Regions from separate parts of the Pseudoalteromonas sp. MTN2-4 genome, predicted to be linked through region 2. Evidence: predicted binding sites of a transcription regulator. Region 2 holds the regulator's gene; the other holds the start of a gene.
The links. The regulator MetJ, encoded in region 2, represses methionine synthesis genes. The targets are predictions, from matches to a motif close to TAGACGTCTAGACGTCTA.
Positions count from the first base shown of each region.

Region 1 (16,881 bases), on a different contig from region 2:
TCACCAAATAATCCGTTATTAAATAGTTCACTACCGGAAAACTGCTTAAGGTGGGCTTCCCAATTACGAGTTCCATAAGGTCCATGGTATTGGCCATCAAGCGCATAAATGTATGGGTCAAATGGCGGAAGGGAGACTGTCGAAGGCATTTGAATAGGATCAAAAGTGAGAACAACTTTGAAGAAATCCATCGCAGGCTCTTTGCAGCTCGGCATAGTTCTATAGAACTGGCAGCTCGTATTCGCCAACTCTCTTGCTACATCATAAGCTTCATCAAATGTATTATTATCATCGAGTAGCTTCATGTTTAACTTATTCGTTGCTTCCAAAAAGTTATTACTAACCTCTTCACCGTTATAAGTCATAACTGATGAGGTTACTGCGCTTGTATCGACGTCTGGTATTTGAATCGCAAACCCATTGTGGTATGACGCACCAGTGGCAACTAATTGATAGTCAATCACAAGCTCTATCATTTTATTTTGATTGTTAAATGTTTGCGACATGCGATATTTAATAACAACATCGTTGAAATCGTAGTCACCCATTTTTGGCCATTTATCCTCAAAAGCTAAGGTTGCATAACCATTTTGACTTGGGTAGTAGCTGGTATTCGTTACAGAGGTGTTTGTCTGTTGCAACAGCTGGTATGTACCTGAATCAACAGAGCCATTTTCATTTACGCCTTTAACTGCGTAGCTTGGAGTTACTTCTACCGAAAATAACAGGTCATTAAAGTCATTATCACCTTGCGAACGATGTTGATCATCGAACCCAATTACAAAAAATTCATTTTGTGCATCATAAAACACCACGTTATGCTCGTTGATTTCATCAGCTTCTGGATTTAAAGTTGGAATACTATAGAAAGGCGTATTCCATGGCCCTAGATTGACTATGTTACCTAGACTGCCTTCCCACCCCCAACCGTTAGGAATAACAAAGAAACCAAGTGCCTGGCCTGGTTGTAAATCTATTCCGAGTTCCATCCTATCGCCTTGCGACATTTCCCCCTCACCCGGCTTTGAGCAATTAGGAAAAATAATCGTATGCTGCGATATATCAGCAATACTCTGGGGCGGATTATCCGCATCGAAGACGAAATAACCTAGTGTGTTTCTATACCCAGCCCCTTCATTCAAAAATGTTACATTGGCGGTAGCTGTTACAAATATCTCATCAAGTTCGCTTTCATCTTTAATTACTATGTTACTAAGCAGATTACTGTCGACAAATGCAGTATTTACATATTGTCCTTCTGGCAGCATAGAGTAGATATTAGTAAGGACATCCGTAGGTAATTGTGATCCAACATTAGTAATATTGGTGAGGGGCTTACCTTTTAAACTGTAGCTGAGTGTGTCTGTGGGCAGAACCCCATTTAAGTAGTTAAAATCAATCCCACCAACCGTAACTGCAAAACTGGGTAGAGAGGCAACACCGATAAGAACACTGAATAATTTTTGTTTCATCTTAAGTTCCCCAAAATAAAAGTATTGGGAAATAAGCTTAAAGTATACCAACAACCTAGCTTAATATTTTCAATAAGTTAGCAATCATCAAGCAAGTTACTTTACCCATTTGCATCGCACTTTGCGAAACAAAAGTTACTATTTTTAAACAACTGTTAAATAAGAAGAGAACTTTGAGAGTTTGTATTAAGCATTTTTCCAATAAAAAACCCGCAACAAGTGCGGGTTTAAAATTACTTAATTTGCTTTATAGATTATGCAAATAAACGATTAGCCTGTGCTACCACATTATCTACAGTGAAGCCGAAGTGCTCAAATAGCTCACCTGCTGGTGCTGACTCACCAAATGTAGACATACCTACAACAGCACCGTTTAGGCCAACATACTTGAACCAGTAGTCAGCAATACCCGCTTCAACGGCAACACGACGTGTTACTGCAGCAGGTAAAACGCTTTCTTTATATTCAGCTGACTGTGCATCAAATACATCAGTAGAAGGCATAGATACAACGCGTACTTTCTTGCCTTGTAAGCGTAACTCTTTCGCTGCATCCACTGCTAACTGAACTTCTGAGCCAGTAGCAATCAAAATAAGCTCAGGGTTACCGTCACAGCTAAGTACATAACCACCTTGTTTGATTGCAGCCACTTTTGCTTCGTCACGTGCTTGTTGCTCTAAGCCTTGGCGAGTAAAGATAAGTGATGTTGGGCCATCTTTACGCTCAATCGCTTGCTGCCAAGCAACGGCCGACTCAACTTGGTCACATGGACGCCAGTTTACTAGGTTTGGTGTTAAACGCATGCTGGCAATTTGCTCAACTGGTTGGTGCGTAGGACCATCTTCACCCAGACCAATTGAATCGTGAGTATAAACAAAGATGCTTGGCTGCTTCATTAATGCCGCCATACGCACCGCGTTACGCGCGTACTCCATGAACATTAAGAAAGTTGCACCGTAAGGCACGAAGCCTTTGTGTAGTGCAATACCATTCATAATTGCAGACATACCAAATTCACGTACACCATAGAAAATGTAGTTACCTGAAGCATCATCTGCGGTTAAGCCTTTTGAGCCTTCCCATAGCGTCAAGTTAGAGCCTGCAAGGTCAGCAGAGCCACCCATAAATTCAGGTAGAATTGGACCAAATGCATTCAGTGCATTTTGTGACGCTTTACGTGTCGCAGGGTTAGCAGGGTTTGCTTGTAGTTCTGCAATGTACTTTTCAGTTTCAGCTTGCCAGTTTGCAGGTAACTCGCCTTTCATACGACGCTCAAACTCAGCCGCAAGCTCAGGATACGCCATTTGGTACTCTGTGAATTTCACTAACCAGTGGCTTTGTGCTTGCTGACCACGAGAAGAGGCATCCCACTTCGCGTAAATGTCTTCAGGGATTTCAAACGCATCGTGCTCCCAACCAAGGAATTCACGTGCTGCTTTAATTTCTTCATCACCTAATGGTGCGCCGTGACAATCATGGCTACCTGATTTGTTTGGTGAACCGTAACCAATGACTGTCTTACAGCAAATAAGTGTTGGCTTGTCAGTTTCTGCACGTGCCGCTTCGATTGCCGCTTTAATTGCATCGCTATCGTGACCATCTACGTCAGCAATTACATGCCAGCCGTAAGATTCAAAACGTTTCGGTGTATCATCGCTGAACCAGCCTTCTACTTCACCATCGATTGATATGCCGTTGTCATCCCAGAATGCGATAAGCTTACCAAGACCTAGCGTACCCGCTAGTGAACAAGCTTCATGTGAAATACCTTCCATTAAACAGCCATCGCCTAAGAAGGTATAAGTGTAGTGGTTTACAATATCAAATTCGTCACGGTTGAATTGTGCTGCAAGTGCTTTTTCAGCAATCGCCATACCTACCGCATTAGTAATACCCTGACCAAGTGGGCCAGTTGTTGTTTCTACACCTGGTGCATAGCCGTACTCTGGGTGACCCGGTGTTTTAGAATGCATTTGACGGAAGTTTTTCAGATCATCAATAGAAAGATCATAACCGCTCAGGTGCAACAAAGAATAAATAAGCATAGAGCCGTGGCCGTTTGACAGAATAAAGCGGTCTCTGTCAGCCCACTCTGGGTTGCTTGGGTTGTGCTTTAAATAATCGCGCCATAGTACTTCTGCGATATCAGCCATACCCATAGGTGCTCCCGGGTGACCAGACTTAGCTTTTTGTACTGCGTCCATAGACAGAACGCGAATGGCATTTGCAAGTTCTTTGCGTGACGGCATGAATTCTCCTACCTTTAATTGTGTTGCGCTGAAATGTCAGTGCCTTCATTCTGACTCATTTATGGTACTTACTGCAACGTAAATACCTGAGAAAACGAGGGCTAAACCTGCATATTTCAGGATCTACAATTGAAAAAATCTAATTCAGACGTCTAGGCGTAAAAAAACTAGGCAAGTTAATTTGTTTTAGATAGAATACGCCCCTTATTTTTTCGCGCTATCCCCGATGTTCGTGAAGCGCAATATTTGTGAGCATAGATATAATGGCAAAACACTTATTTACTTCTGAGTCTGTTTCTGAAGGTCATCCGGATAAAATCGCTGATCAGATCTCTGATGCGGTACTAGATGCAATCATTACGCAAGACAAACACGCACGTGTTGCTTGTGAAACTATGGTTAAAACAGGCGTTGCGATCATCTCTGGTGAAATTTCAACAGATGCTTGGGTAGACCTAGAGTCAATCACGCGTAAAGTAATCACAGATATCGGTTACACGTCTTCTGATGTAGGTTTTGACGGCGACACATGTGGCATCATGAACCTTATCGGTCAACAATCACCTGAAATTGCACAAGGTGTAGACCGCTCTAAGCCTGAAGAGCAAGGTGCGGGTGACCAAGGTCTAATGTTTGGTTATGCAACGAACGAAACACCAACGCTTATGCCTGCGCCTCTTTACTACTCACACTTGTTAGTAGAGCGTCAAGCACAAGCGCGTAAATCAGGTATCCTACCTTGGTTACGTCCTGATGCTAAGTCTCAGGTAACTTTCGTATATGAAGACGGTAAGCCTGTTGCTATCGATGCTGTTGTCCTTTCAACTCAGCACAACCCAGACATCGAGCAAGATGCACTAGTTGATGCTGTTATGGAAAACATCATCAAGCACACGCTACCAGCTGAGTTATTAACTGAAGATACTAAATACTTCATTAACCCAACAGGTCGTTTCGTGATCGGTGGTCCAGTAGGTGACTGTGGTCTGACAGGCCGTAAAATCATTGTTGACACATACGGTGGTATGGCTCGTCACGGTGGTGGTGCTTTCTCTGGTAAAGATCCATCAAAGGTTGACCGCAGTGCAGCATACGCTGGTCGTTATGTTGCTAAGAACATTGTTGCGGCAGGCCTTGCTGATAAGTGTGAAATCCAAGTTTCTTATGCTATCGGTGTTGCAGAGCCTACATCAATCACAATTGATACATTCGGCACTGGTAAAGTATCAGAAGAAAAACTAGTTGAGCTAGTTCGTGAACACTTCGACCTACGCCCTTATGGTATTACTAAAATGCTAGACCTGCTTCACCCAATGTACCAAATGACTGCAGCGTACGGTCACTTCGGTCGTGAGCCGTTTGAAATGACGGTTGGTGATGACACATTCACAGCATTCAGCTGGGAAAAAACAGACAAAGCAGACGCACTAAGAGCAGCTGCAGGCTTATAATTTTAAGTCATCTGTTAAAAAAGGCGCTTACCTGAACAGGAGCGCCTTTTTTAACACCTAAGTTTAACCAAAAAATAGTCGTTAGTGTATAAAGTACTCTTCTACATCTTCTTTAAGATTAGTGTAATCATCATCACTTAATTCTAATGCAACTAACACCAAATCTTTAAATGCGAACCAATCACCGCAAGGTCTAAAATGCTTTGCTTCAAAGGATAAATTCTCTGCTAGTTTCATTGCCGCGAAAGTCGCTTTGAGTGTTGGGTCTGTTTCTTCCTTTAAGTATGATTCATCGTGATGTCGTAAAATCATTTGGCAGATAGGCTTAGGAAGGTGCCAAGAGGATGCTAGGTAATAGCCAACGATAGTGTGACTTACTGGATATATTTGCTCTTCATAGTATAAAAGGCTCTGCTCACCTCTCTGATAAGCTCGAGTCATCAAGTCATTATAGTTATCAAAGCGCATTGCCATTGCGGGTATTCCTGAATCATGAAATAAACCCAGTAGTTGAAGGTTTTCAAGTGGGACAGTTGTTTTAATTTGCTTACCAATCGCCATCGCTAGTTGCGACATATCTGTGGCATTATCCCAAAACCGTTGCAATGAAATACAGCAATCCTCTTGTTTAAAGGCATTTTTAAGCAGATGCCCAGTTACAAGTTGCGTGATGCAATTTACCCCCAAAAACATTACCGCTTGACGAATATCAGTTATCGTTCGAGACATGCCGTAAGCTGGAGAATTAATAACCTTCAATACTGCAGCAGCAGTCCCTACATCTTCACTGATAATCTCAGCAATATTACCAAGTTCAGGCTCATCACTATTCAATTCATTTTGTAAATTTTGTAATACTTCAGGCTTTGAGGGCAAACTAAAACCAGACTTCAGATCTGCCAACACCTTGTCATCAATGTCGATCATATGTGGCGTTTTTTTGGGTAGTCGTTTGCTGATTGTAGTAGAGGAATTGCGATTACTCAAAGCCAATACAATTAGACATCTCTAATTTAAATGACTTTGAATACTGAGGCTTAAGGAGAAAATGAGCTAAGTTATTGAAAGTATGCCTAACCCCTTTTAAAGCGGTTTTATTACTTAACCAACGTGGTATTTTACCTTGCGGATTGGCATAAATCTCATGCTGAATATGAAGACCATTTTGTTTGTCTTCAAGCAGCCAAAAACCTTCTACGGGGGTGACTAAAATAGCATTTATATCTTTTTCTATGAATTTATTTAATTTAGCTTCACCTACAGATCGGATTATGATTTTTGATTTCGATTCGTTAATTTTTTTATGACAAGAGTGTGTAAGCATTATCCTATCTGTAACAGGCCAAGGCGCTGAAAGCTCAGTATAAACAATATCTTCAGCACTATTGGGAGAGTTAATTTTTTCAACTTTGCTAACATTTTTGAGCCAATTTGACGCATTTTGGGTATCGTTTAGTAAAGCGATTAAACTCATGCGATCCGCATTAGGAATGAAAGTGGCTGCCTGAATTGCAATTACGCCAGAATCTTGCGTTTGAAACTTGATAACTAAATTATCTTTACTATGCCAAGTTATCCAATTGGCCTTTGTATCTAGTGAAAGAAATAAGAAAAAGCTCCATAAAGCCATTTTATAGAGCTTCATCATATTTTATCGCCAATAAGGCATGCTATTTAGAGAGACTTTACGGCTTTGTTCCATTGCCTGAACTAAAAAATCAGCTTTTTTAACAAGCCAAGCTTTTATTTCTTCAAGTTCAGATGAGTCTTGCCTTTCACACAATAATTTAAGGTAGGCTAATGTTTCTAACTCATAGATGCCATAGGCAATATCAATCCAAGGTGTACGAAATGCTTGGCGTATTTCTTTATCGTACAAAGACCCCAAACAATTACCACTCAGCAAAGCCCTGTCCAGTCTCGAGCGAAGTGATAGATAATCCTCTGTAGACAAACTCTTGCCTTCAGGCAAAGCTGATTGAAGTCCATGCCAATCTTTTTCGAATGCGGTATTTGCTACTTCTTTAATAGGTAATTCTGCAGCAGTAACTGCATTTTGATTCCATTCTTGACGCCAGCCCTTATCAACTAACCATAGAGTTAAAGAGAGCAAAAGCTTGTTGTAGCGAGGGCTATTAAATAAATCTTCAATATCATTGACGCTTGGCTGTTCAGCTTTTAATTCAGCGATTAAAGCTGCAAGCGCATCTGCATTATTGATTTTTTTATAATAAGCATGACGTTTAGATGTATAGGTCTTGAGGTGAATCGCATTTTCAACCCAATCAAGCTCTGACATTAACCAATCAATTTCTCCAAGTAATCGTTCTGTTGAACGCCCTTCCACAATTGGAGTAAATAATTTAAAGGCATGCTTAATAAGGTTTACGCCATCAATCACACGCTTTAAAGTTTTTAAACTTGGTTTGTTGAAATAACATTGCTCGTGCTTTTGTACAAACTCAATGCCATAATTCACACACTGCACAAGTGCTTTTTCTTGAGTTGCATGGCGGTTCAGTTTCACAACACCAATGTATTTATTAGCCGTTAGTGGCTTATCATCCGCTAAACGATATCCTCTGGCTGCTTTAGAATATAAGCCCATTCTCAAGCCACCCATTGCGACAAGATGATCAGCAAGCAGGAATAAGTCATTGCGATCGCCTTCGACTAACTCGATCTCTAACTCTGAAATGCTCTCGACCTGACCCTGAGCAACAATCTCACCTTTGTCTAGCACCACTTCTATTGTTGAGCCCTGCTCAGTTTCAATCAGCCATGTACGACGAATGAAGTTTGTACTAAAAATAGGATAAAGGTTGTCATTTATTGCCGTAACCTGCATACCATGGGGCCATATATCTGGCTTAAATGCATTTAAGTTTGGCCTTGTTGAATCAAGCGGTAAGTTATACTCTGGACGTTGATGTAACCCCCCAACGACTTGCCCTGCCAATTTGATCGTTTGCTCACAATCACCATCACAGCAACGTGTTCTCAAACCTATATCAAGCGCTCTAAGCTCTCTATTTGGGGTATCAAAATAAGCATTTTTTAAATTTTTGGCGGGTTTATTTTTAACAGTTTTAGCAAACTGCATAATGAGGCCAGGGATCAGCGGAACCTCATTGTCTGAAAGTAAAAATTTCAGTTCTATCTCTGTGTCCATTAGGGCAAGTGATTACCTATAAAATTGTAGAAGGGTAAAAATATACAAAGCAGTAGCCATTTGCAATCTTTTTGCCGCAAGTTCAAGGAAGTTTAGCGCTTCACTTGATATTGCCCTTTGAAATTCATACTATCTGAAAAAACTACTCTCTATAAAGGTCACGGATGTTAAAACGTATTTTAGTGCCAACACTTTTCGCACTTGTTTCGCACTATTCACTCGCTGAAGAGGTGCAAGCAGCTGAAACAAACAACGCTAGCGAAAATGTAGCCTATATTTCAGATAATCTATTCGTTTATGTACATTCTGGACCTGGCAAAAATTACCGTATTGTCGGTTCAGTAGATGCAGGCAGTCAAATTGCGCTGATGCAAGGTAATGAAAATGGTTTTCAGCAAATCACTGACGACAAAGGACGCGAAGTGTGGGTTGAATCACAATTTGTTTCAACCCAAGCTGGCTTCGCCATGCAGTTAGATGAGTTAGGCTTACAACTACAGCAAACTCAACAAGCATTGAATGATGCACAGACAGATTTACCTCGCTTACAGCAGCTCAATCAAGACCTAGAATCTGAAAATCAAAATTTACAGCAAACGATCCAACGCTTAGAAAAATCTGTAGAAGATGAAAAGCAAAAAGCCCTGAACTCAGATCAAGCTGAACAACATCTCATGTTAACGTATGGTGGAGCTATTGGTATTGGTGGTTTACTAATTGGTGTAATTCTAACTTTATTGCTCTCTCGTAAAAAACGTTACGATGGATGGGCATAGAAAATTATTAATCTTAAAAATCATTACTTAAAAAAACCGCATTTCAAAATGCGGTTTTTTATTTTTGTCTGCAATGCTATTTAGTAAATAACTCACTGATATTACTTAAATCTGATTTACCCTCTGCGATTTCATCTGGCGTTAAACCTGATAACTCATGCGGAAACACTAACCACTCATCTGATTCATGAATGAAATAATCAGGCTTCATAGGTACTTTAGTATTCTTTGGCTTGTAGTAAGGGCAAGCTGTACGAATGTCTTTAGGCAAGTTTAAACGCATTAGCTCAGAAAGCTTTTCTTTTAATGCGAAAATACTGCGGCCTGAATCAAACACATCGTCCACAATGAGTAACGAGTCATCTGCATTCGCATTTTCGATAATGTAATGAAGACCGTGTACTTTAATTTCTTTTGATTGTTTGCCGATACCATAGTAAGAAGATGTACGCACAGCAATGTGATCTGTCTCTATACCTTTGTAATCGTAATACTCTTGCACAGCGATACCGATAGGCGCACCACCTCGCCAAATACCAATGATGAAGTCAGGACGGAAACCATCATCATAAACTTGCGCGGCTAAACGAAAAGAATCCTCAAGCAACTGCTGTGCTGTGATATAGCACTTATCTGACATACAAACCCCGTGAAATATTTATAAAAAGAAAAGGTATCCAGCACATATAAACAGCCAGATATAACCTTGTATTCTAGCGCATCTAAATCAAAAATGCGCAAACTCCCCAATTCAGGAACGTCTTTACATTTTTAAGTAAAAGTCACGACAAAATGTTGTAAAGTCTTCGCTGTATTGACCGTTTTCATGAATACACAACACCGTATTCTCAGGCTCAACAAAAACTCTGTTAGAAGCATATTCAAACTCGAGTAATAAACGGCTGGCAGCCTTGCGCTCTGTCGTTTTCACCTCGCATTTACGCACAAGATGCAAATCTTGTTGTTGAGCTAGCTCAATAAACTCTAATCCTTCTTTGTAAGGTAGCACCACTGCTAAACAACTTAATGGATGAGATAAACGTTTAAATTCATTTAGTAACGCACTGAAACTCAATGAATCCGTATGGCGCGCTAAATTTCGGGCTGCCGATGGACCTTTTAAGCTATCATTAAAATATGGTGGGTTACTGATCACCAAGTCGAATTGAATATCGCTCTGAAAATCTTGAATAGCAGATTGATGTAAAATAATACCATCCTGCCATGGGCTGTTTTGGATATTCAAATGCGCATCTTGAAACGCACCAGATTCAATCTCAACGGCTGTCACAGCTAAACATTCAGAACGTTGCTTGCACATCAAAGACAATAGCCCTGTGCCTGCACCGACATCTAGCAAGCTTTTTACTCCTGACAAATTCACCCAAGCACCGAGCAAAATTCCATCGGTTGAGACCTTCATTGCGGTGTTCTCTTGCTCTATACAAAACTGCTTAAACGCAAAGCCTGCCATAATCTCGCTTTTCCAAATTCACTATCACGCGTATAATTGAGCACATTGTCCTTTATTTATGATGCACTATGCAATTTTCTGAATTTGATCTAGACGGTAAAGTCCTCTCAGCTATTGATAAAATGGGATTCAAAACCGCCACCAGCATTCAACAACTTTCTATTCCTGAAGGTCTGATGGGTCGAGATATTCTTGCCTCAGCACCAACAGGCACGGGTAAAACAGCTGCGTTTTTAATTCCTGCAATCCAATACTTGTTAGACTTCCCACGTCGCGATCCAGGCTTTGCACGTGTATTAATTATGACGCCTACCCGTGAGCTTGCTTACCAAGTACATGAGCAATGTCAGTTACTTGCGGCAAATACCCACCTTAAAATTGGTGTTGTAACCGGTGGTATTAACTACGGCAGTCACAAAGAAATTTTCGAAAAGAACAACGATATCTTAATCGCGACGCCGGGTCGTTTGATGGAATATCTTGAAACTGAAAACTTCCACGCAGAAAACGTTGAGCTACTTATTCTTGATGAAGCCGACCGCATGCTAGACATGGGTTTCAAAAAAGAAATGCTACGTATTTGTGATGAAGCAAAAAATCGCCGTCAATGTTTCTTATTCTCTGCCACCCTTGAAGGCGACAGTGTGGAGTTATTCGCCGATCGCATTCTTAATGACCCAGCCTTACTTGAAGCTGAGCCATCACGCAAAGAGAAAGGAAAAATTCATCAATGGGTGCACCTAGCTGATGACTATAATCACAAACTAAAGCTACTTGTTGAGTTACTTAAGAACGAAGAGGAAGTACAAAAAGCGATTGTCTTCGTTAAAACGCGTGAGCGACTAGAAAAGCTTGTTGGTGAGCTTTATTCTCACGATATTAAAACCACTTGGTTACGTGGTGAGATGCCTCAAGACAAGCGTATGACGGCCATGGCCAACTTCCAAGCGGGCCGAACACGTATTCTAGTAGCGACTGATGTAGCCGCGCGTGGTATTGATGTTCAAGACATAACCCATGTATTTAACTTCGATATGCCGCGTACAGCAGACATTTACGTACACCGTATCGGCCGTACAGGTCGCGCAGGTAAAAAAGGCACGGCTATCTCTTTAGTTGAAGCCCATGATATGGCAATTTTAGGCAAGGTTCAGCGTTACACCGAACAACAACTAAAATCTCGTGTTATTAAAGGGTTAGAACCGAAGAATAAACCAGCGAAATTACCAAAGAAGAAAAAAGATCCGGCTAAAATAAAAGCTAAGAAAAAGGCAAAAGCCAAAGTTAAAAAGAAAAAGTAACTATCAAGCTTAGTTGAAGTTAAAAGGGTCTTTCAGACCCTTTTTCATTTTATGTCTCTAAAGCTACTTTTAACCTAGGCTTTAATCGCCAGATAATACCCGCGGCCAAAAGCATCACAGGGATAGTCAGCATATTTAATAACTGCCAGCCTATTTCAGCCTCAAGCCAGCCTGCGCCCAATGAAGAAACCGTCACCATACTAAAAACGAGGAATTCATTACTGGCTTGTGATTTAGCACGCTCATGGGGCAGATAGCTCTCGCTGACCATTTGTGTAGCAGCGATAAACATAAAGTTCCAACCAACACCTAACAAACACAACGCCACTAAGAAATGCCAATGGCTAAGCCCCATTAAATTCACCAAACAACATAGCAATACAATGACTACACCTGCTTGCATAATTTTGCTCTGACCAAAGCGATTAATTAGCTTACCGGTAAAAAATGAGGGTACAAACATCCCTAAAACATGCCATTCAATCACAAGTGCTGACTCAGCAAGATCATAACCATGGCGATGCATCGCCAAAGGTGTGGCGGTCATCAACAAGTTCATTGTGGTGTAGCTGATCATCGCAATCAATACGGCAAGCAAAAACTTAGGCTGCGTCATAATCTCAGATAAAGGCCGTTGTGGTTTATCTGCGCTTGCTTGGCTGAGCTCATTAAACTTCACAAGCTGTAATAAACAAAATGCCAAGATATAAAGGCCCATCAAGGCAACAAAGGCATTGGCATAATTAATTTCAGGGTAATGATTATTCACCCAAACCGCTAAATTTGGACCTAATACTGCCGCCACGACACCGCTGGCCATCACTGCTGAAATTGCAGTAGCAGGATTGTCACTCACTTCAATGGCTGCAAAACGATATAGGGTTGCGAACCCAATGCCAACTCCAATTAAAAAAGTAGCTAATGAAAATAGCCAAAACTGACTATTCAGTAATGAATAAAACCCTAAGATCGTACCACTGATCCCAATAAGATTACCCAAACTAAAACCTTTTCTACGGCCTATTTTAGCCATTAATAACGAGGCAGGCACTGTAGTCAACAATAATCCCAACATTTGTGTTGCTACCGGTAACGTTGTAAGTGCACTCGATGGGCTTAATGCTTGACCCACAAGCGCAGCAATTGTCACTAATAAGATATTACCCGTGGTGATCAAGCCCTGACAGATAGCCAAGAAAAGGACGTTTTTATTCATTATTACTCTAAATTGTGTAGAAGATGATTCGATGGTAGGAAGACCAGTGCAGACGGTATTTAGCCCGCACTGATTAACACATTATGAGTGGTTTACTTAGTTTTGTTCAGCGCGTAAGAAAACCGGCTCGTTTTCTTTTTGAGTTGCTTCTGCACTAAAATAGTAACCCGCGACATCAAATGCTTTCAACGCTTCAAGCGATGTCACTTGGTTTTCCATAATGTAGCGCGCCATCATGCCGCGGGCCTTCTTCGCATAAAAGCTGATCACCTTATATTGACCATTTTTGCAGTCTTTAAATACCGGGGTGATGATATCTGCTTTAAGCGCTTTTTTATTAACAGCTTTAAAATACTCGTTTGAAGCAAGGTTCACTAATTGTGTCGCTCCTTCAGCCGCTAACGCTTCATTGAGTTTCTCAGCGATCACTGTGCCCCAAAACTCATAGAGATTTTTACCACGGGTATTTTCAAGCTTAGTGCCCATTTCTAAACGGTAAGCCTGCATCAAGTCAAGTGGCTTTAATACGCCATATAAACCAGAAAGAATGCGTAAGTGAGACTGTGCATAACTTAGCGTACCCTCATCTAACGATGCAGCGTCTAACCCAGTGTATACATCACCGTTAAACGCCAGTACCGCCTGTTTCGCATTGTCAGGTGTAAAAGGCTGTGTCCACTCACTAAAGCGTGCAGCATTTAAGCCTGAAAGCTTGTCACTAATTTTCATCAAGCTGCCAATTTGCTGCGGTGATAATTCACGACACACTGTCATTAACTCTTCTGAGTGTTCAAGTAACTCAGGCTGCGTGAAAGTGTCGATATGCGCTGGCGTATCGTAATCTAAGTTTTTCGCGGGAGAGATCACTGTGATCATGGCTTACCTATTGACTTAAAAATTAATTAGTGTCAATTTCAACACTATCCCTTTGTTACTGCAAGTGAAGATTGTTAAGTGGCAAGCAATACGGGATATGTGCTCTTCTTCTTCCTTTGAATATTTTTTAATTCTCAACTTGTGAGTGTCAAATAAGGACAATTGACCTATTCATGCCATTCACGCTATTGCAACATAGGAGAAGTAGAGTTTGCCCATAAGCTGTAAGAGGAATGAGGAAACATAATGACATCAGCACTAGATAGGCTAAAACAGCATTCATCAATCGTTGCCGATACCGGCGACATTGAAGCCATTCGTAAGCATCAACCAGAAGATGCAACCACTAACCCTTCACTGCTTTTAAAAGCAGCTGAGATGCCAGCCTATCAAGCCTATTTAACGCAAGCTTGGGATTACGCAAAATCGAACGAGTCTGACGCAGACAAACAAGTCGAATTAGCGTGTGATTATTTTGCCGTATTAATTGGTAAAGAGATTGCCAATATTGTCCCGGGTTACATCTCAACTGAAGTGGATGCGCGCTTATCTTTTGATACAGAAGCGACAATTGCAAAAGCCAAAACCTTACTTGCACTGTACAAAGAGCAAGGTATCAGCCAAGACAAAATCTTAATCAAGATTGCATCAACTTGGGAAGGTATCAAAGCCGCTGAACAGTTAGAGAAAGAAGGTATTAAGTGTAACCTAACGCTATTATTTAGCAGTGCACAAGCTCGTGCATGTGCTGATGCCAATGTTTTCCTAATCTCACCATTTGTGGGGCGTATTCTTGACTGGCACGTTGCTAACGGCTTAGAAAAACCAACTGATCCACTGCAAGACCCTGGTGTGCAGTCTGTTCGCAGCATCTACTCTTTCTACAAGCAGCATGGTTATAACACTGTGGTAATGGGTGCAAGCTTTAGGAATACCGGTGAAATCATTGCTTTAACGGGTTGTGACAAGCTAACCATTAGCCCTGCACTGCTTGAAGAGCTTGGTGAGCTGACTGACGCACAAGAGTACTTACTTGAGAACGACTATGAAGTACAAGCTAAGCCTACGCCATTAACCGAAGCGCAATTCCGCTGGCAGCATAACCAAGATGCGATGGCCACTGAAAAGCTTGCTGAAGGTATTCGTGCTTTTGCTGAGGCACAAGAAACGCTAGAAGCGCGTTTTAAAGCACTATAATTAATAAACATATTCAATATAAACGCCGCATTATGCGGCGTTTTTTTATGCCCAAAAGCCAGATTCCCCCGCGTTTCACCTTCATCAAACTGTTACCTTACTGTAACAAAAGCAACACATAGTTGTTTTATTTTTAAGCGAGTTATGATATACCGAAGTTGCTCGAAACGTATATCAAATATACAGAAGCTGACGTAAAACCGTCATTTGAGGTCAATAATCAATGGGAGAACATCATGGATAGCCTAGACGATATCATTGCAGTATTAGAAAGTCCTGAAACAACAAAACGCACCTCTTCAAAAAAACAAAAACGAAAATGGCGCGAAATTGAAGCCTATAAAGAAAAGCAACGTCTTCGCAAAGAGCTACAAGAACTTGACTATTTTGCAGACAACTTAGATCTAGAAGAACTAGATTTAATCTAAAAAAATGGCTCCTTCGGGAGCCATTTTTCGTTTTTGGAAATGTGTTTAAACTTGCCAGTTAATCGGGGATTTCCCCATACTGGTTAATAACGCGTTTGTCTTTGAAAAGTGCTGACAACCAAAGAAGCCTCTGTGAGCTGACAATGGCGATGGATGTGGCGCATGTAAAACATGATGACGCGTTTTATCTATGTTTTTACCCTTCTTCTGTGCATGGGCGCCCCATAATAAAAACACCACGCCTTCTCTATGGTGGTTAATTTCTTCAATCACCTTATCGGTGAACTTTTCCCAACCTAGATGTTTGTGTGAATGTGCTTGTCCTTGTTCAACCGTCAATACAGTATTAAGCAATAACACACCTTGCTCTGCCCATGGCATTAAATAACCGTGATCAGGAATACTAAACCCTTCTATGTCCTGCACCAGCTCTTTATACATATTTGCCAATGACGGAGGCGGTTTAATTCCCGGCAAAACTGAAAAGCATAGACCATGAGCTTGATCAGGTCCATGATAAGGGTCTTGGCCTAAAATGACCACTTTAACCTGCTCAAATGGCGTGGCATCGAATGCTGAAAATACCTGTTGTTCAGGAGGAAACACCGTCACGCCTTCACTGCGTTTTTGAGCGACATACTCTAGCGTGTCTTTAAGGTAGGTTTGCTGGCTTTGTTCAGCGATAAAGTCTGACCAAGTCTTCATTATGATTGCTCTTGATAGTAACGGCGAGATTGCGACAGTTTACCACATAAGTCAGCAACTCCATCGAGCGCTCGCACACTAAAACGGTGTAATAGATCGGCATTGACTCTAATAAACTGCTGATGTTCGACAGCTGGGATCTGCGGCCAGTTTTGCCAATCCGTATGCTGCACATCTTTCTTTGTTTTCTCTTCAGGTAATACGATTACTTGAGGTTTAAACTTAAGCACATTTTCGATACTAATTTGCGGATAATCTGCTCGACTGTGAGCAAACACATTGTTAACTTGGCAAATCGACAATACCTGGTGGATCATAGTGTTTTTATTCACGCTCATCATAGGCTCAGGCCAGAGTTGATAAAATACATCCAGCGACTTTGCGTCTTGATATTGGCTTTGCAACTTGGCTAAACGCACATCAAATTCTTTAGCCACTTGTTTGGCCTGTACTTGATGACCTGTTAGCTCTCCAAATTCTGTCAGTTGCTCAGATACTTTAGTTAGGTCATTGGTTTCGCTATAAACCACTTTAATACCTAGCTGCTCGAGCTTTTCAAGATCG
Region 1 covers NZ_BTGK01000001.1:862,757-879,637, forward strand. The annotation lists gene ACGHEH_RS04085 (LruC domain-containing protein) at 1-1,472, opposite strand, end outside; gene tkt (transketolase) at 1,727-3,721, opposite strand; gene metK (methionine adenosyltransferase) at 3,985-5,172, shown strand; gene ACGHEH_RS04100 (HDOD domain-containing protein) at 5,254-6,099, opposite strand; gene ACGHEH_RS04105 (hypothetical protein) at 6,152-6,820, opposite strand; gene ACGHEH_RS04110 (CYTH domain-containing protein) at 6,824-8,344, opposite strand; gene ACGHEH_RS04115 (TIGR04211 family SH3 domain-containing protein) at 8,509-9,120, shown strand; gene ACGHEH_RS04120 (phosphoribosyltransferase) at 9,197-9,760, opposite strand; gene ACGHEH_RS04125 (tRNA1(Val) (adenine(37)-N6)-methyltransferase) at 9,884-10,594, opposite strand; gene srmB (ATP-dependent RNA helicase SrmB) at 10,663-11,895, shown strand; gene ACGHEH_RS04135 (MFS transporter) at 11,945-13,111, opposite strand; gene yaaA (peroxide stress protein YaaA) at 13,208-13,987, opposite strand; gene tal (transaldolase) at 14,234-15,184, shown strand; gene ACGHEH_RS04150 (DUF3545 family protein) at 15,421-15,612, shown strand; gene ung (uracil-DNA glycosylase) at 15,658-16,317, opposite strand; gene ACGHEH_RS04160 (cobalamin-binding protein) at 16,317-16,881, opposite strand, start outside.
Region 1: the regulator MetJ is predicted to act here: its motif matches at 3,867-3,884, upstream of metK (methionine adenosyltransferase).

Region 2 (16,881 bases):
ATTTGCTACTACTTTTGCGCTCTGCTCATCAGTGCGAACAACAAAATCAGCAACTTCTTGGTATAAAGGCTCACGCTCTTCAGCTAAGCGCTCTAGTACATCACGCGGCGCTTCTTCAGTCTGTAGAAGTGGGCGACGCTTATCTCTTTGAGTGCGAGCAACTTGTTTTTCAATTGGTGTTTCTAGGTAAACAACAATGCCACGCGCTGACAGTTTGTTACGAACGTCTTTGCTCATAACTGAACCACCGCCAGTAGCTAATACAATACCTTGCATCTCAGTTAGGTCAGAGATCACGCCCTCTTCACGACGACGGAAACCTTCTTCACCTTCAAGATCAAACACCCACGCAATGTCTGCGCCAGTACGACGTTCGATTTCTTGATCTGAGTCGAAGAATTCAAGGTGTAATTGGTCTGCCAAATGACGACCAATTGTGCTTTTACCAGCCCCCATTGGGCCTACTAGAAATATATTACGTTTCTCAGCCATATCTATTTAGTACTAACGAACTCTAAAATTTGAAAATAAACCCCGCCTCACGACCTGGCCCCAAAAATTAAGGAGGGGATTATCTCAGTAATCCGTGCGCAATTTCAAGTCAAATCATTTAATTTACCGTAAACCACGCAGAATATAATCATTAATGCGCTGTTACTGGCCGTCTAACATGATTTTCGGGGTCACAAATATCAGCAACTCTCTTTTTTCATTAATGTGACGCGTGTTCCTAAATAAAGCACCTAGGTAAGGTACATCACCTAAAAGCGGCACTTTAGTCACAGCACTGGTGATTTCTTGCTGATAGATACCACCCAGTACGATAGTTTGACCATTTTCGACCAATACCTGTGTTTCTATTTGCTGGGTATTGATAGCAACAGCTGGCCCGGTCGGCGTTTGCACATTATCACCACGCGTATCTTGTGTGATAACTAGGTCCAAGATAATTTTGTTGTCAGGTGTGATCTGTGGCGTGACTTCCATGCTTAACACCGCCTTTTTGAACGTAACAGAGGTCGCACCGCTCGCGCCAGCCGATTCAACATAAGGGATTTCTGTACCTTGCTCAATACGTGCTTTTTTCTGGTTAGCAGTCGTAATGCTTGGTGTAGCAATAATTTCGCCTTTGTTTTCTTGCTCTAACGCCGATAGCTCTAAGTCAATCAGCGTGCCATCCGCTAATTTAGCAAGATGAACCCCTATGCTGCCTGCTGGGTTAGTGACCGGTAAATTCACATTTAAACGGTCAGTAAAGGCTGGAATAACACCACCTGATAATTGATCTGCACTAGACAATTTACCAGAGATTGCGTCTGATCCTTGCTGATCGCTAAAGCCCCAACGAATACCTAGGTCATCTGAAACGTTATCGCTGACCGTAACCATACGAGATTCAATGCGAACTTGCTTCACTGGTACGTCAAGTGTTTCGACCATGCGACGCACATTCTCAATACTTTTCGCAGTATCTTTGATGATCAATGTATTGGTTCTAACATCCACTGAGACATTACCGCGATTACTGATAATGCTGTTAATTTCAGTTTTTAGTAAGTCTGCAAACTCTTCTGCCTTGGCGTAGTTTAATTGCATATACTCACTGTACAGCGGCTCTAACTCTTCTACCTGCCGCATTGCTTGCAATTCTTTCGCTTCCCTTGCTGCTAGCTCCTCTGCGGGTGCAACCATTAAAATTGAGCCCTCAGTGCGCTTATCTAACCCTTTGATTCGCAGTACAACATCTAGCGCTTGATCCCATGGCGTACCTTCTAAACGCAAAGTGATGTTACCTGATACGGAGTCACTGGTGACCAAATTGAAATTGTTGGTATCGGCAATGATCTGCAAAACCGAGCGGATTGGAATATCTTGGAAGTTTAAGGTAATTGGCTCACCTTGATATACTTTTTCTTCACCAAACTTTTTAGTCTTATTATCTTTTTCGATGGTGAGTGTGAAGATATTATCGAGTTGCTCATACTTAAACGAAAACGCGCTGTTTGGCTCAATCACCAAGCGGCTTTTATTACCTTCTGAAAAGGTCTCGATTTTGCTGACCACAGTACCAAAATCAACCACATCTAATTCGTAAAGTAACTCGTCTAAAATATCTATATGATGGAAGTCCGCAATGATTTTTCCACCACGCTCCTGCACATCTATTGCAGCTTGTGATGTTTCTAAAAACACGAATACTTTAGCTTCGCCTTTTTCACCGCGGCGGAAGTCAATTGATTGAATTCGATTTATATGATGAGTGAGCTGACCTGTACCTTGCTCTGAAGACTCTGAAACGTCATAAATTGGATTTTCAGAAATTTGCAGATATACCAAATTGTTTTTAACTTTAGTTTTATAAAGCTTAAGCTGGTCCATTTCGATTGTAACAATAAAGCCATCTTTGACCATGGTACTTTTGATCTGTTTAATTCCCGCTTTATTCACTTTCAGTTGCTGCAAGCTCTCTTCAAACTCAGCGCCCGAGAAGAATAACTCTAAACGAGCAGGCTCATTCAGCACTGAGACTTTGGGTTCTAAATTTAATTGCTCATCAAACACCAACTGCAATTCTGTTTCTGAATTAGAAATCGGGTTATAGCGCACATCATATAACATGGGTAATGCATTAACTGAGCCAGATAACACAAGTAAAAGGCTTGAGAAAATGGTAGTTTTAAGCAAATTCGCAACCATGCGAGTCATAGTAGTGTACCTTTATTGTTATTCGCTTGCTGAAAGTTGAGTCGATTCAATAATCTCAACTTTAGTTAATCGTTCTTTCCAACAACCTGTTCCATCGGGGATCAGCTCTAATAATTCTACATGGTCATCGTATATACCAACTACTTCACCATGATACAGGCCCATATACTCCCCCTGCTTCACTCGAAAAAGGCCCTGATCAGCAGCTCGGATCAACGCCCAAGTAACGCCAGATAACGCTATTGTGCCTTTCATCACAAGATTATCAATAGGATACTTTTCTAGAGGATCTCGAGCACGATTTTGGTCTGGCTGCAAACAGTTTTTAACCTGAACTAACCTGCTTTCAATCACTTCAGGTTGAGGCGCATCAAATGGGCTACGCAATGTACCGGCGCTATATGGAAAGTATTCAAACTCTTTCATATTAGGGATCGGCTCAACCTTCGGTGTTGCACTGGCTTGCACTTGATCAATAAACTCTTTCTGCTGCGCCGTATCATCATTACAAGCAGCCAAAAAAATTAGGCTTAAACTGATAGCTACACTTTTAAGGTGCATTTATTTAGCTCCTTGTTCATAGCGATACGTTCTTGCAACAACACTAAATACTAAGTCACGGTCATTAGCTCGTTCTATTCTAAAATCATGCAAACTGACAATTCGTGGTAATTGAGCAACCTTGCCAACAAACTCACCAAACTCATGGTAAGTGCCGACCACCTCAAGATTAATCGGTAATTCTGTATAAAACTCTTTCTTTATCTCTGGCATCCAACCAATCTTTAAAAATGTTAGGCCACTTGAGGTGCCCACATAGGTCAAGTCATCTAATAAGCCAGGTGTTTCGTTAGAGGTAGGGAGTCGTTGTAAGAGTTGAGAAAATTGCGCTTCCATATCTTGCATTTGCTGCTTGTATAAATCTAAATTGTTCGCCCTTGCATACTTGAAGCGATACGAATTTCTCAGTTCTTGCTCTTTATTTACTGCAAAGTCATACTCATCAATTGCTGAAGATACTAAAATTGAATAGCCAATAAACAACATGATCACAGTAACCAGAACGACGCACATGGCTTTGACAGGCTTTGGCCATTCACCAATATTATCTAGCTCAATCTCATTCCAATCGATGTCTTGTAACGCTTTAAGATCAAAGTTCATCTAACCATTCCCTCACTTTTTCTCTTTGGCATCTTCAAGATCTTGATAAGACTTGACGTAAAAGTGCATGGTAAAATCGCTCAACAAACGATTAGTTTGTTCACCTGCAATAATCCCCTGAATCGTAGGCTTTTCTAATAGATAAGAAGACTCAACCTGCCTTAGCATTTGCGACAAACGATTATTTGATTCACTACGACCTACCACTTTTATCATGTTGCCATCACGCTGGAGACTGGTGAGGTAAACACCCGATGGAACAACACGCGCCACTTCATCTATAATTTGTGTGCCAAGATTACGATTACCTTGTAACTCTTCAATTAAGCGAATACGACGTTGTAAATTACCCTTTTGCTTATTTAGATCATTGATTTCTCGGATCCGTGTATCTAATTTTCGGATCTCAGACTGTAGGTAGTTATTTTTTATTTCTTGCCCTGTGCGAAGGCTATCGTAAAAGCTACCGATCAAATACATCACAAATAAAGAAACACCCACAATGCTGCCAATCAGAATTAGGAACTTTTGTTGTGAAGCTTGTCTTTGCTGCTCGCGCCAAGGTAGGAGGTTTATATGTGGCATGTGGTGAAACTCCTAAGCGCTAGACCTGTGGCAAGGGTAAACTGAGGTTTGTGCCTTAACAGTACGTTTCTGTCTACTTTAGGTGCAATTTCCATATCTGAAAACGGATCGGCAATAATCGTGTGGATCCCCAATTCATCGACCAATAGTCTATCGAGACCTTCAACCAAAGCCGTGCCACCGGATAGCACTAGATAATCGACATGGTCTTTACCACTGGTGGTCATAAACATCTGCACTGCTCGGCGGATCTGTTGCAATAAAGCCGTTTGGAATGGCGCTAGTACTTCAAAAGTATAATTTGGCGGTAAGTCCCCAGTTGTTTTTGCCAACTCGGCTTCATCGAACGTTTTGTTGTAGTAAGCAACGATACTATTGGTATATTGCTCACCACCAAAGACCTGATCTCGGGTATAAATAGTCTTGCCTGATTGAGCCACGCTCATCAATGAAATCACCGCACCAATATCAACAATCGCAACGATTTTATCAAATGCATCGGAAGGAAGCTGACCATATAAAGTATCAAGTGAACGACTCAAGGCGTAACTCTCAACGTCAACCACTTTAGCTTTGTAGCCTGCCTCTTCTAATGCACTCACTCTTGCTAGTACACTCTCTGTTCTAGCAGCAGAAAGCAGTACATTCACTTTCGAAGGGTCGGCTTCATTGACCGATATTTTCTCAAAGTCTAGACTAACTTCGTCTAATGGGTATGGAATTAAGCTGTCGGCTTCAATAGCGATCTGTGACTCTAGTTCAGCATCGGTTAATGAAACATCCATAAAGATCACTTTGGTGATAACCGTTTGACCTGATACAGCAACTGCTGCGAAAGGGGCATGTTTTGGAAAGCGTTTTTTTAGTTTACTGATAGCACGACCAACCGCCTCAATATCTTGTACGGCTCGTTCAGTAATTGCACCTTTAGGGATAGGTTCAATAGCAACAGCTTCAACGCGATAACCGCTGTGAGTTTGCGAAAGCAAAACAGCTTTAACACAGTGAGAGCCTATATCTATGCCAACCATGAGGGGGGCGTGTGCTTTGAACAATTTACTTAACATACCCTGTGTTTTTATCCTTTATTTTAATTTAAACAGGTTATTATTTATGAACAAAAAATACTAATCGAATTTTGTTCAAGCTATACTAGCAGCCTCTACCCACAATTGGGAGTCTAACTAGGGAATATTACGTGACTTTATTAAAAAGATTTTTACAGTTTATTATCGTCTGCGGGCTTTTAGGCATACTCACGTTACTAGCACTATATTACTACGTAAAATCTGATATCCCTAGTGTTGAAGTTTTAAAAGAAGTTCAACTTCAAACACCTATGCAAGTTTTTACCAAAGATGGAAAATTAATCAATCAATTTGGTGAAAAGCGACGCATTCCCGTCAAAATAGATGAAATTCCTCAACCACTACTCAATGCATTTTTAGCGACAGAAGATAATCGCTTTTATGAACACTTTGGTATCGACCCAATAGGCATAGTGCGTTCAGCAATTGTATTGATCAGCACTGGTCAAAAGAAACAAGGTGCCAGTACAATCACTATGCAGCTGGCTAGAAACTTCTTTTTAACCCGCGAAAAGGCTTATATTCGTAAGGTAAAAGAAATATTCATTGCGCTTCACATAGAGCAATTACTATCAAAAGATGAAATTTTAGAACTGTATTTAAATAAGATTGAATTAGGCCACCGTTCATTTGGCATTGGTGCTGCAGCACAGGTATATTACGGTAAAGAGTTACACGAGCTTACATTAGCGCAAATGGCCATGATCGCAGGCTTACCAAAGGCTCCTTCAGCGCTAAACCCTATCAGTAACCCGACTCGCGCTAAATCTCGCAGGAATGTGGTTTTAGGTCGAATGCTGACAGAAAAATACATCTCTCGCAGTGAATATAACGAGGCAACACAAGCCCCTATCACTGCAAAACGCCACGGCGCTGAAATAGAGCTTTATGCACCTTATATTTCTGAAATGGTCCGTGCGTATATGGTAGAGCGCTACGGCGCTGACAAAGCATACAACACTGGCTTTAGAGTTTACACGAGTGTTGAATCTGAAATTCAACTTGCCGCACAGCAAGCACTCATTAACAACCTACATGATTACGACATGCGCCACGGTTATCGAGGGCCTGAAGCCGTGTTATGGCAACACGACACAGACCCAACCCCTACCCGAGCTGAGCTACTTAAAACACTCAATAGCGTTAATGAAATAGCTCCTCTCGTCGCAGGTATTGTCACGCATGTTTATGAACAAAGCGCTGAGGTGCTATTAAAATCAGGTCAATCTGTAGTCATTGAGTGGGATGGCCTTAAATGGGCTCGCGCATACATCAACGAAAAACGACAAGGTAATGCCCCTAAAACTGCGGCCGATGTAGTTTCGCCTGGTATGCAGATTTGGTTACGAGAAAATAATGGCTGGCAATTAAGTCAGTATCCGCAAGCATCGAGTGCCATTGTATCTTTAGATCCAAAAGATGGCCGCATCAAAGCCTTAGTCGGTGGTTATAGTTTCGCACAAAGCCAATATAACCGTGCAGTGCAAGCGAAGCGTCAGGTTGGTTCAAACATTAAACCCTTTATTTATTCAGCGGCATTAGAAGACGGTTACACACTTGCTTCAATTATAAATGATGCTCCTATCAACCACTGGGATAAAAGCTTAGGTGTGGCATGGCGACCTAAAAATAGTCCTGAAGTTTATAGTGGCCCGATTCGAATTCGTCGTGCATTAGCGCAATCAAAAAACGTCGTCTCAGTTAGATTGCTCAGAGGTGTTGGTTTACAGCGCTCTGCCGATCATTTACTTAAATTTGGCTTTGCTGATGAAGACATTAACCGCAGTGAATCTTTAGCATTGGGTAGCGCTGCAATCACACCATTAGAAATGGCACGCGGCATGAGTACCTTTGCTAATGGCGGTCACCTAATCGAACCTTATTTTATCAATGAGATAACAGACGCATATGGTAACTCACTAGGTAAAGCCCAACCATTAATCGCATGTGATGAAGAACTGCGTCTCGAAAATACCATGCAATGTGCACCACAAATAATCAGTGAACAAAATGCTTTTCTCGTCTCAAGTGCATTACATAGCGCGATTTGGGGTGGTGGTAGCTGGAAACACAAAACAGGATGGGTTGGTACAGGTTGGCGAGCCCAAGCTTTAAAACGTAGAGACTTATCAGGTAAAACAGGTACTACCAACAACTCAGTGGATACTTGGTTTACAGGCTACAATCGAAATGTATTAACCACAGTGTGGGTGGGCTTTGATGATGCAAGCAAATCTCTTGGTCGCGCAGCATATAACAGCAATTTAGGTAAAGGCCAAGCCGTAGGTGCTGAAGCCGGTGCGATTACCGCTCAGCCAGCTTGGGTGCGCTTTATGAAAACGGCACTTCAAAACGAACCGCTCGCACCGGTTGACCCAGCACCAGGCTTAACTTCTGTTAGAGTTGATTTAAAAACTGGCTTATTAAGTTCTAAAAACGATCACACTAGCCGTTTCGAATACTTTGAGTCTGACACTGTACCTACTAAATATGTACAGCAAGATAAGTCAAAAACTCCATTCTCTTCTGACTCTTTACCTGAACAAGATGAGCTGTTTTAATTAATATAAAAATCGCCTTAACAAAAAAGCGAAGTGTTAAAAACACTTCGCTTTTTTGGTTCTAAACTGGCTTAGCTATTCACTACTTAAGATTCTGACATAGCCAGAATAAATCTGAGTGAATGCCTGCTGCAGTCACTTCTTTACCTGCTCCAGGCCCTTGGATAACCAGTGGGTTCGCATCATACCATAGCGTTTTAACTACAAAGATATTATCGCCTGGTGTTAAATTGGCAATCGCAGAGCCTTGTTCAGCAAACGCAATACCCACTTTTGCGTCAACCTTGCCATCTTCCGCGATACTTAATAAGCCGGTATAACGCAGTTCGCAATTATTGGCTTTCGCCTGTGCAAACTTAGTCTCATAAAACGCGTCTAGCTCATTTTTCTTAGCAAGAAAATCTTGCCAGCTACCCGCAGCTAAATGCTCAGGCATTAATGGCTCTAAACCGATATCATCTACATCCAGTGAAAGACCAAGCTCTCGAGCAAGAATTAACAACTTACGCTGCATATCTCGTCCCGATAAGTCTTCGCGAGGATCTGGCTCGGTATAGCCCATAGCTTGTGCTTCTAGCACTAAATCTGAGAAAGCTTTGCTGCCATCATACTCGCTGCACAGCCAAGACAAAGTGCCCGAAAACACCCCTTCGACCTGAGTGATTTTATCACCACTATTTTGCAAATCAGCTAATGCAAAATTAACTGGTAAACCCGCACCGACACTGGTGTTATAACGCCAGAGTAAATTGCGCTCTTCAAGCTGTTGACGCAAAGACAAATACCAGTCTTGTTGAGCTGTGCCGGCATACTTATTAGCACTGATAAGGTGGCAATCACGCTTAACGAACTCTGGGTATAACAAGCTAAATGACTCACTCGCAGTGATATCAACCACCACTTTATGCTCATAATCTAGCTCTTCAATACGCTCTAGCACTTCATTTTGCTCGTATGCTTGCGCTTCATTTTGCCACTGAGTTTGCCAGTTATCTAAATTCAAACCACTGGCTGCAAATAGCATTTGCTGTGAACGTAATAGGCCAACGACTTTTAAATCAAATTGCGCTTGTAAACGAGCAACCTGAGTTTGGCATTGTTCAAGGAAAACTTCTCCGACATTACCTAAGCCCGCTATGATAACGGCCAGCTCTCGGCCTTTATTCACTAGTTTGTCATGTAGAATCGCCAAAACATCGCTGTCAATCGCTTGGTCAGTTAAGAACAGTGCATAATCTTCGTCACTGTGCGCAAACCTGAGTACGACGTCTTGCTCTGCTAGTACTGATTTCGCCTGCACTTCTAACGCAGCTATGTCCGCCTTTGGTGCTACCAACGCAAAGCCTTGTAAGTGACTTTCAACCAAAGTGAGACGCCCTGTAAAATATTGGCTAACTTGATGTGTAAAAGCGCCTGGTAGCAATAAGAACTCTTCACCATTTTGTACAAAGTGATGAATGCTGTGCTGAATAAGCTGACTCACTTCTCGCACTTCATTTACACCTAAACGATCAACACGCACAAGATCTAAGTTATCAAATGAAGTAATAAAACGTTTCGCCTTGCTGTAACCTGCTTTAACAATTTCAGTACCTGGTGCTTCAGGGTCAAAACTGCTACGAACCTGCAACTTGATGCTCGTACTTTTCAAAGGAGATAAAGTTTTAGCATGCAATACAGGATTACCTAAACGCGCCAACAGATTTGCCTGCTCTCGACAAACTTTAGGGTATTTAATTGCATTGCTGACTTTACGAGGATCAGTACTGAATACACCTTGCGTATCGGTCCAGATTGAGACTGCTTCTGCGTCGCTATAATTTGCTAACAATGTTGCACTGTAGTCACTGCCATTACGTCCCAACGTCACAGTATTGCCTTGGTCATCTGCTGCAATAAAACCTGTGACCACAAAAATATGATCGTTATCTAAGGTCGCTAAACACACTTGCTTATTTTTTTGATGCACTAATTGACCGTTATGTACAGTAAATAACGTTCTGGCATCAATCGGTTGGGCTTGTAAACCGCTTTCAGATAGGTAGCTCGCTAGAATGCGCGCAGACCATAATTCACCATGTGCTAATAGCTCAGCTTCATTTAGAGTTTTACTGTTCGCGGCTTGGGTGATAACTTGTAATTCAGTCAATAGAGTATCGGCTAGTTGGCGCTGCTTTTCACCCTGGAATAATGCATTAATCAGTTCGATTTGATGGTTCTCAACCTGCAACAAAATATCGTTAAAACTTTGCTGCTCTTGCTGCTGATAGCTTTGCCATAGTTTAACTAGGGTATTGGTGGTTTTACCTGCGGCAGAAACCACAACACAATCGCCCAACTGACACTGGCCAACCACGATTTGTGCGACAGCCTCATAACGCGAAGCCGAGCTTAAGCTCGACCCACCAAATTTATGTACTACTCTTGTCATTTTCTTTTACCAAAGTGCCGGATGGGCAGGTGTTAATTTACAAGCTTTGCTATCAGCAGACGCAGGTGCCTTGCCTGGCTGTGTTTTAGCAAAAGCCGCTTCGAGGTCTGCAAGTAGATCTGCTACTTCCTCAATACCAACAGAAATACGGATCAAAGTATCGCCTACACCTGCTTCTAAGCGTGCTTTAGGTTCCATGCCTGCATGTGTCATGGTCGCTGGGTGGCAAATTAAACTCTCAACACCGCCTAAAGACTCAGCCAACGAGAACTCTTTCACTGTTGTTAAGAATGCCGCCGCATCTTCAAGACCACCTGCGATATCAAAACTCACCATGCCACCAAACCCTAACTGCTGCTTTTTAGCCAGTTCGTGTTGCGGGTGTGATTCAAGACCAGGGTAATACACTTTGCGAACGTACTCAGACTGTTCTAAGTATTTGGCGATAGCTAGGGCATTTTCTTCATGTTGTTTAAGGCGTACTTTAAGGGTTCTTAAACCACGTAATGTAAGATAACTATCGAATGGCGCACCAGTAATACCAATGTTATTTGCCCACCAAGCCAGCTCTTCACCTAACGCTTGAGTTTTCGCAATCACCGCGCCACCAACGACATCAGAATGGCCGTTAATGTATTTCGTGGTCGAATGCACCACAATATCAACACCAAATGAAATTGGGTTCTGTAGCGCTGGAGATAAAAACGTATTGTCAGCCCCCACTAAAGCACCCACTACATGGGCTGCATTCACAACCGCCTCAATATCTGTAAGACGAAGAATTGGGTTACTCGGCGTTTCAATCCAAACCAGTTTAGGTTTGATCTCTGCAATTTGTGCAAGACTGTCAGTGCGAGTTAAGTCCAAAACCTTCAGCTTTAACAGACCGCGCTTTTCAAGTGATGTAAATAAACGATAACTGCCGCCATAACAATCATGTGGAATAACTAATGTATCGTCGTGATTTAAAAGTTGTGTTACTAGGTGTACAGCTGCCATACCGGTCGCTGTGATGATACCTTTTTCTCCGCCTTCAAGCTGTGCTAATGCTTCAGCTAGAATATCGCGATTTGGGTTACCGCTACGACCATAGTCATAATCACGCTTAGTATCGAAATCAGCGAACGAATACGTTGTTGAAAGATAAAGAGGAGGCACAACCGCACCATGATGCTTATCGGCTTCGATACCATGTCTGACTGCGACTGTTGACTTATTGCGTTGGCTCATATCACCACCTAGTATATGGATGTTTAGACGTCTAAAAGGTTAGATGATCAAATTAGAGAAGTCAAAACATTTATACTGCTAAATGGCTATTTAACTAGAATTTGACTATCTTTTTTAAACCGATAAAATTTCGCCACTTCGTTAACTAATATTGTTAATAAGACTGGGTTTTTGACCATAAATCGGTACATTAACCTTAGTTTGAGTTGGGCGTTAGTCAAACTAAGTCAATTAAAACCGTCGCAAACGAGCGTAGTCTTATTGGCAGTAATTACTCTTAAGGCATCAGAAAATATTATGGCTAAATGGAATGGTGAATACATTCACCCTTATGCAGAGCATGGCAAAAAATCAGAACAAGTGAAGAAGATCACCGTATCTATTCCTTTAAATGTATTAAAAGTATTAACTGATGAGCGTACCCGCCGTCAGGTGAACAACTTGCGCCATGCAACAAACAGCGAGTTACTGTGTGAAGCATTTCTGCATGCCTTTACAGGCCAACCGTTGCCGAGCGACGAGGACTTACGTAAAGACAACCCAGAGAAGATCCCTGTTGAAGTGCGTAACATTATGAAAGAGATGGGCTTAGAGATCCCAGAGATTAACGAAGAAGGTTAATCAGCTTTTTTGTTATTACAAAGAAAACATAAAAAAACCTCGCCGTTGCGAGGTTTTTTATTAATCTAGTCTTTTCTAAGATTAAGATTCAAATTGTGCCATGTAGTTTTCTGGTAGTTCGATTTGCGCAACGCCAGAATCAATCGCAGCCTGTGCTACAGCTTTAGCAATGCGAGGCAATAAACGCGGATCCATTGGCTTAGGAATAATATACTCAGCGCCAAACTCTAACGACTCAACATCGGCTGCTTTAAGCACTTGCTCAGGCACTGGCTCTTTCGCAATACCACGAATGGCCTCTACCGCTGCGATTTTCATTTCATCGTTAATCGCTGTTGCACGCACATCAAGTGCACCACGGAAGATAAACGGGAAACATAAAACGTTGTTAACCTGGTTAGGGTAATCTGAACGACCTGTCGCCATAATTAAATCGTTGCGTGCACCATGTGCAACTTCTGGATTAATTTCAGGGTCAGGGTTTGAGCATGCAAACACGACTGGCTTGTCTGCCATAAGCTTTAGGTCTTCTGGAGAAAGTAAATCAGGGCCAGATACACCCACAAACACATCGGCTTCTGCAATTACATCTTGAAGCGTACGCTTATCAGTGTTGTTAGCAAATAGCTTTTTATACTCGTTTAAGTCATCACGACGCGTATGGATAACGCCTTTACGGTCTAGCATGTAAATGTGTTCACGCTGTGCGCCACATTTAATCAGCAGTTCCATACATGCGATTGCTGCAGCACCTGCACCTAAACATACAATGATAGCGTCATGAATGTCTTTGCCTTGTACTTCCAGTGCATTCAACATACCCGCAGCAGTTACAATCGCAGTACCATGCTGGTCGTCGTGGAATACAGGAATATCACAACGCTCTATGAGCGCTTTTTCAATCTCAAAACATTCTGGTGCTTTAATATCTTCAAGGTTGATACCACCAAAGGTGTCTGCAATATTCGCAACCGTATTAATAAAATCTTCTGTAGTGCGGTGCTTTACTTCAATGTCGATTGAATCTAAGCCTGCAAAACGTTTGAATAATAGCGCTTTACCTTCCATGACTGGTTTAGAAGCAAGTGGGCCTAAGTTACCTAAACCTAAAATTGCAGTGCCATTACTGATCACCGCAACCATATTGCCTTTACCTGTATATCGGTAAGCATTAGCAGGATCTGCAGCAATTTCTCGAACCGGCTCAGCCACACCTGGGCTGTAGGCCAACGCAAGATCTTTAACTGTTTCGGCTGGTTTAGTTAATTCAACACTGATTTTACCTGGAACGGGATGAGCGTGGTAATGTAAAGCTTGTTCACGAAAGTCTGACATGACGCGATTTTTTCCTGCAAAGAAGTTAAAAGTGAGAGTGAAATAATTTGCAATAACTAAAAGATACTCGCTTTCTAGATATATTCAAGCAATTTCAGGTCTATCCACTTTTTAGCGAAATTTATCTGCAAGATGCCGTAATTTTGCAGATTTTATGAAACATTCTTTTAGCTTTTTTGACATTTTACTGACCTAAAAAAGGGTCAATACGTTTAATAAACCAGCAATTTATACGACTAAAAATGTCACCATACCAAACATAGAAAGAAAACCCAACTTAGCTACATTTACCGCACTTTAGACTCTTTTAAACACATTTAGATAACTTTAACTCTAAAAAAAACCAGTTAAAGCAACCATATCTTTGAGAAAGCTAAAGACAATCTCGATAAAAAGTGCAAAGTTATGCATTTAGTTATTACGCCATTTTCTACGGCTGTGCTACGAAAAGGGTTTGATGTATCAGAAATAATTTTGCAGAAGAACGATCAGATAAGCAATGCCAAGCCAGCTGGAAATAATGAATATTCAGAAGATTAATGAGATTCAGACATAAAAAAGCACCCAAATGGGTGCCTTTCTCAAACAAGCGATGCTTATTTCTTGCTGCTAAGAGCACCGAAACGCTTGTTGAAGCGATCAACACGACCACCTGTATCAAGGATCTTCTGCTTACCAGTGTAGAACGGGTGACATGAAGAACATACGTCTAGGTGAATGTCTTTACATAGTGTTGAACGAGTTTCGAATTTGTTACCACATGAACAAGTTGCTGTGATTGACTCGTACTTAGGGTGGATACCTTCTTTCATAGTAAACCTCTAGGTTAGGCCGTATCGCTCTCCAAACCCGAAGTTTGGCACCATACGTAGTTATATTCAAATTAGTGGACGCGTATTTTATTGAAGTAGTCCGAGATCTACAAGCAATAATTGCACAAAAAGTAAATAAATTCGGCGTTCATTGCACCCAATCCATTGAACAGCAATTTACCTCACGTTTTTCACTGGGATTTCAAGGTCTGCTTTAGTACATTATAACCATCTACCGCCATGTTCGAACATTCATGCTATTTGTTGAAGTTGCCCTAAAAGTCCCACTACATAGAACCTTTGATTATAAAATCGACCCGAATATTACAGTTCAAAAAGGCTGTCGTGTATGGGTGACTTTTGCCAATAGAAAATTGGTCGCCATGGTCGTTGATATCAAGACTCAGTCAGGTGTGCCCGATAATAAAATCAAAGACATTACCTCTGTCATTGATGAGCGCCCTATTATCAGTGATGCTTATCTTACCTTTTTGAAATTTACAGCACGTTATTATTGCCACTCGCTAGGCGAAACCATTTTTACTGCGCTACCAGCATCTTTGCGTCAAGGTGAGCACCCAGATAAAACCCAAGTACCCGATTACACACTCACTGAGGAAGGAAAAGCTTCTCCCAAGCTTCGCGCTAAAAAGCAATTAGCATTGATTGAGCATTTAAAAGGCTCGGGCGTAACGAGCCTCACTGAGTTAAAAGCATTAGGGTTTACAACACAACAAATTAAACCGCTCAAAGAGAAAGGCTTAATCACAGAAGCCATTAATCACTGTGAAGCTTGGTCGTCAGACACACTTGAGATTGCAAGCAAACCACGCCTCAATGAAGAGCAAGCTGCCATTTGTGCTGCCGTTAATCAACAAGCAGGGTATCGCACTTTCTTAATTGAAGGCGTCACGGGCAGTGGTAAAACTGAAGTTTACTTACAATGTTTAGAGAAAGTACTTAATGATGGTAAACAGGCCCTGGTTTTAGTACCAGAAATTGGCCTGACGCCACAAACTGTAAACCGCTTCAGGCGTCGCTTTCCAAATACTCCCATTGATTTATGGCATTCAAATTTAACCGATAATGAGCGATTACACACTTGGCGACGCGCTGAGCAAGGTAGTAGCGCGCTAGTTATCGCAACTCGCTCAGGGATTTTCTTACCTTTTAAAAGCCTAGGCATGGTCGTGGTAGATGAAGAGCATGACGGATCTTTTAAGCAACAAGATGGACTGCGTTATCACGCTCGAGACTTGGCTGTTTACCGCTGTGCAACACAGCAAATATCGCTTTTATTAGGCACTGCAACCCCCGCACTAGAAACCCTACACAATGCACTCAGTGACAAATATCAATTAGTGTCGCTGACCAAGCGTGCACAAACTAAAGTAGATAACGCCTACTTGTTGGTTGATATGAAAGGCCAGCCACATCAAAATGGTTTTGCACCAACTACTTTACAACATATTGAACGTACGCTTGCACGTGGTAAGCAAGTCATGGTGTTTTTAAACCGACGGGGTTATGCGCCAACTTTAATGTGTCATGAGTGTGGCTGGCTCAGCGAGTGTCACCGCTGTAGTGCCAGTGCCACCTACCATAAAGGCATGTCACGCTTAGTATGCCATCACTGTGGTGAGCAAAGCTATGTGCCACCCCAGTGTGTTGACTGTGGCAGTACCAATATTTTGCCAGTGGGTTTGGGCACTGAACAAGTTGAACAGTTTTTAGAATTGCAATTTCCCGACGCGCCACTGAGCCGTATAGATCGAGATTCAACCCGCCGTAAAGGCGCACTCGAAGAAGCCCTCAATGAAATTAATGAAGGTGGCGCACGTATTCTGGTTGGCACTCAAATGCTGGCGAAAGGTCACCACTTTGCCGATGTCAGCCTAGTGGTTATCTTAGATGTCGACAGTGGTTTATACAGTAGTGACTTTAGAGCCACAGAACATATGGCTCAGTTAATCACTCAAGTTGCTGGACGCGCTGGGCGCAGTGGCGAACCCGGCACGGTATTATTACAAACTCATTATTGCGAACACCCGCTATTACAAGATCTAGTTAATAATGGCTACGGCGACTTTGCCCGTTATGCACTCAAAGAGCGTGAAGAAGTTGCATTACCACCATTTTCTTTCTTAGCTTTAATACGCGCCGAAGCTAACAATGCCAAATTAGTCAGCGACTTTTTATCGGATCTGGTTCCTGCAAACCCATTCTCTGGTATACAATTGCTCGGACCAATTCCCGCGCCGATGGAGCGCGTGGCAGGAAAATATCGATATCAATTACATATTCAAGCGCAGGACCGTGCAATTCTTCATAGTTACTTAACTCAGTTA
Region 2 covers NZ_BTGK01000010.1:48,075-64,955, reverse strand. The annotation lists gene aroK (shikimate kinase AroK) at 1-492, opposite strand, end outside; gene pilQ (type IV pilus secretin PilQ) at 655-2,706, opposite strand; gene ACGHEH_RS18465 (pilus assembly protein PilP) at 2,725-3,267, opposite strand; gene ACGHEH_RS18460 (type 4a pilus biogenesis protein PilO) at 3,268-3,870, opposite strand; gene ACGHEH_RS18455 (PilN domain-containing protein) at 3,883-4,455, opposite strand; gene ACGHEH_RS18450 (pilus assembly protein PilM) at 4,443-5,522, opposite strand; gene ACGHEH_RS18445 (penicillin-binding protein 1A) at 5,654-8,104, shown strand; gene metL (bifunctional aspartate kinase/homoserine dehydrogenase II) at 8,187-10,535, opposite strand; gene metB (cystathionine gamma-synthase) at 10,542-11,765, opposite strand; gene metJ (met regulon transcriptional regulator MetJ) at 12,063-12,386, shown strand; gene ACGHEH_RS18425 (malic enzyme-like NAD(P)-binding protein) at 12,468-13,721, opposite strand; gene rpmE (50S ribosomal protein L31) at 14,318-14,533, opposite strand; gene priA (primosomal protein N') at 14,788-16,881, shown strand, end outside.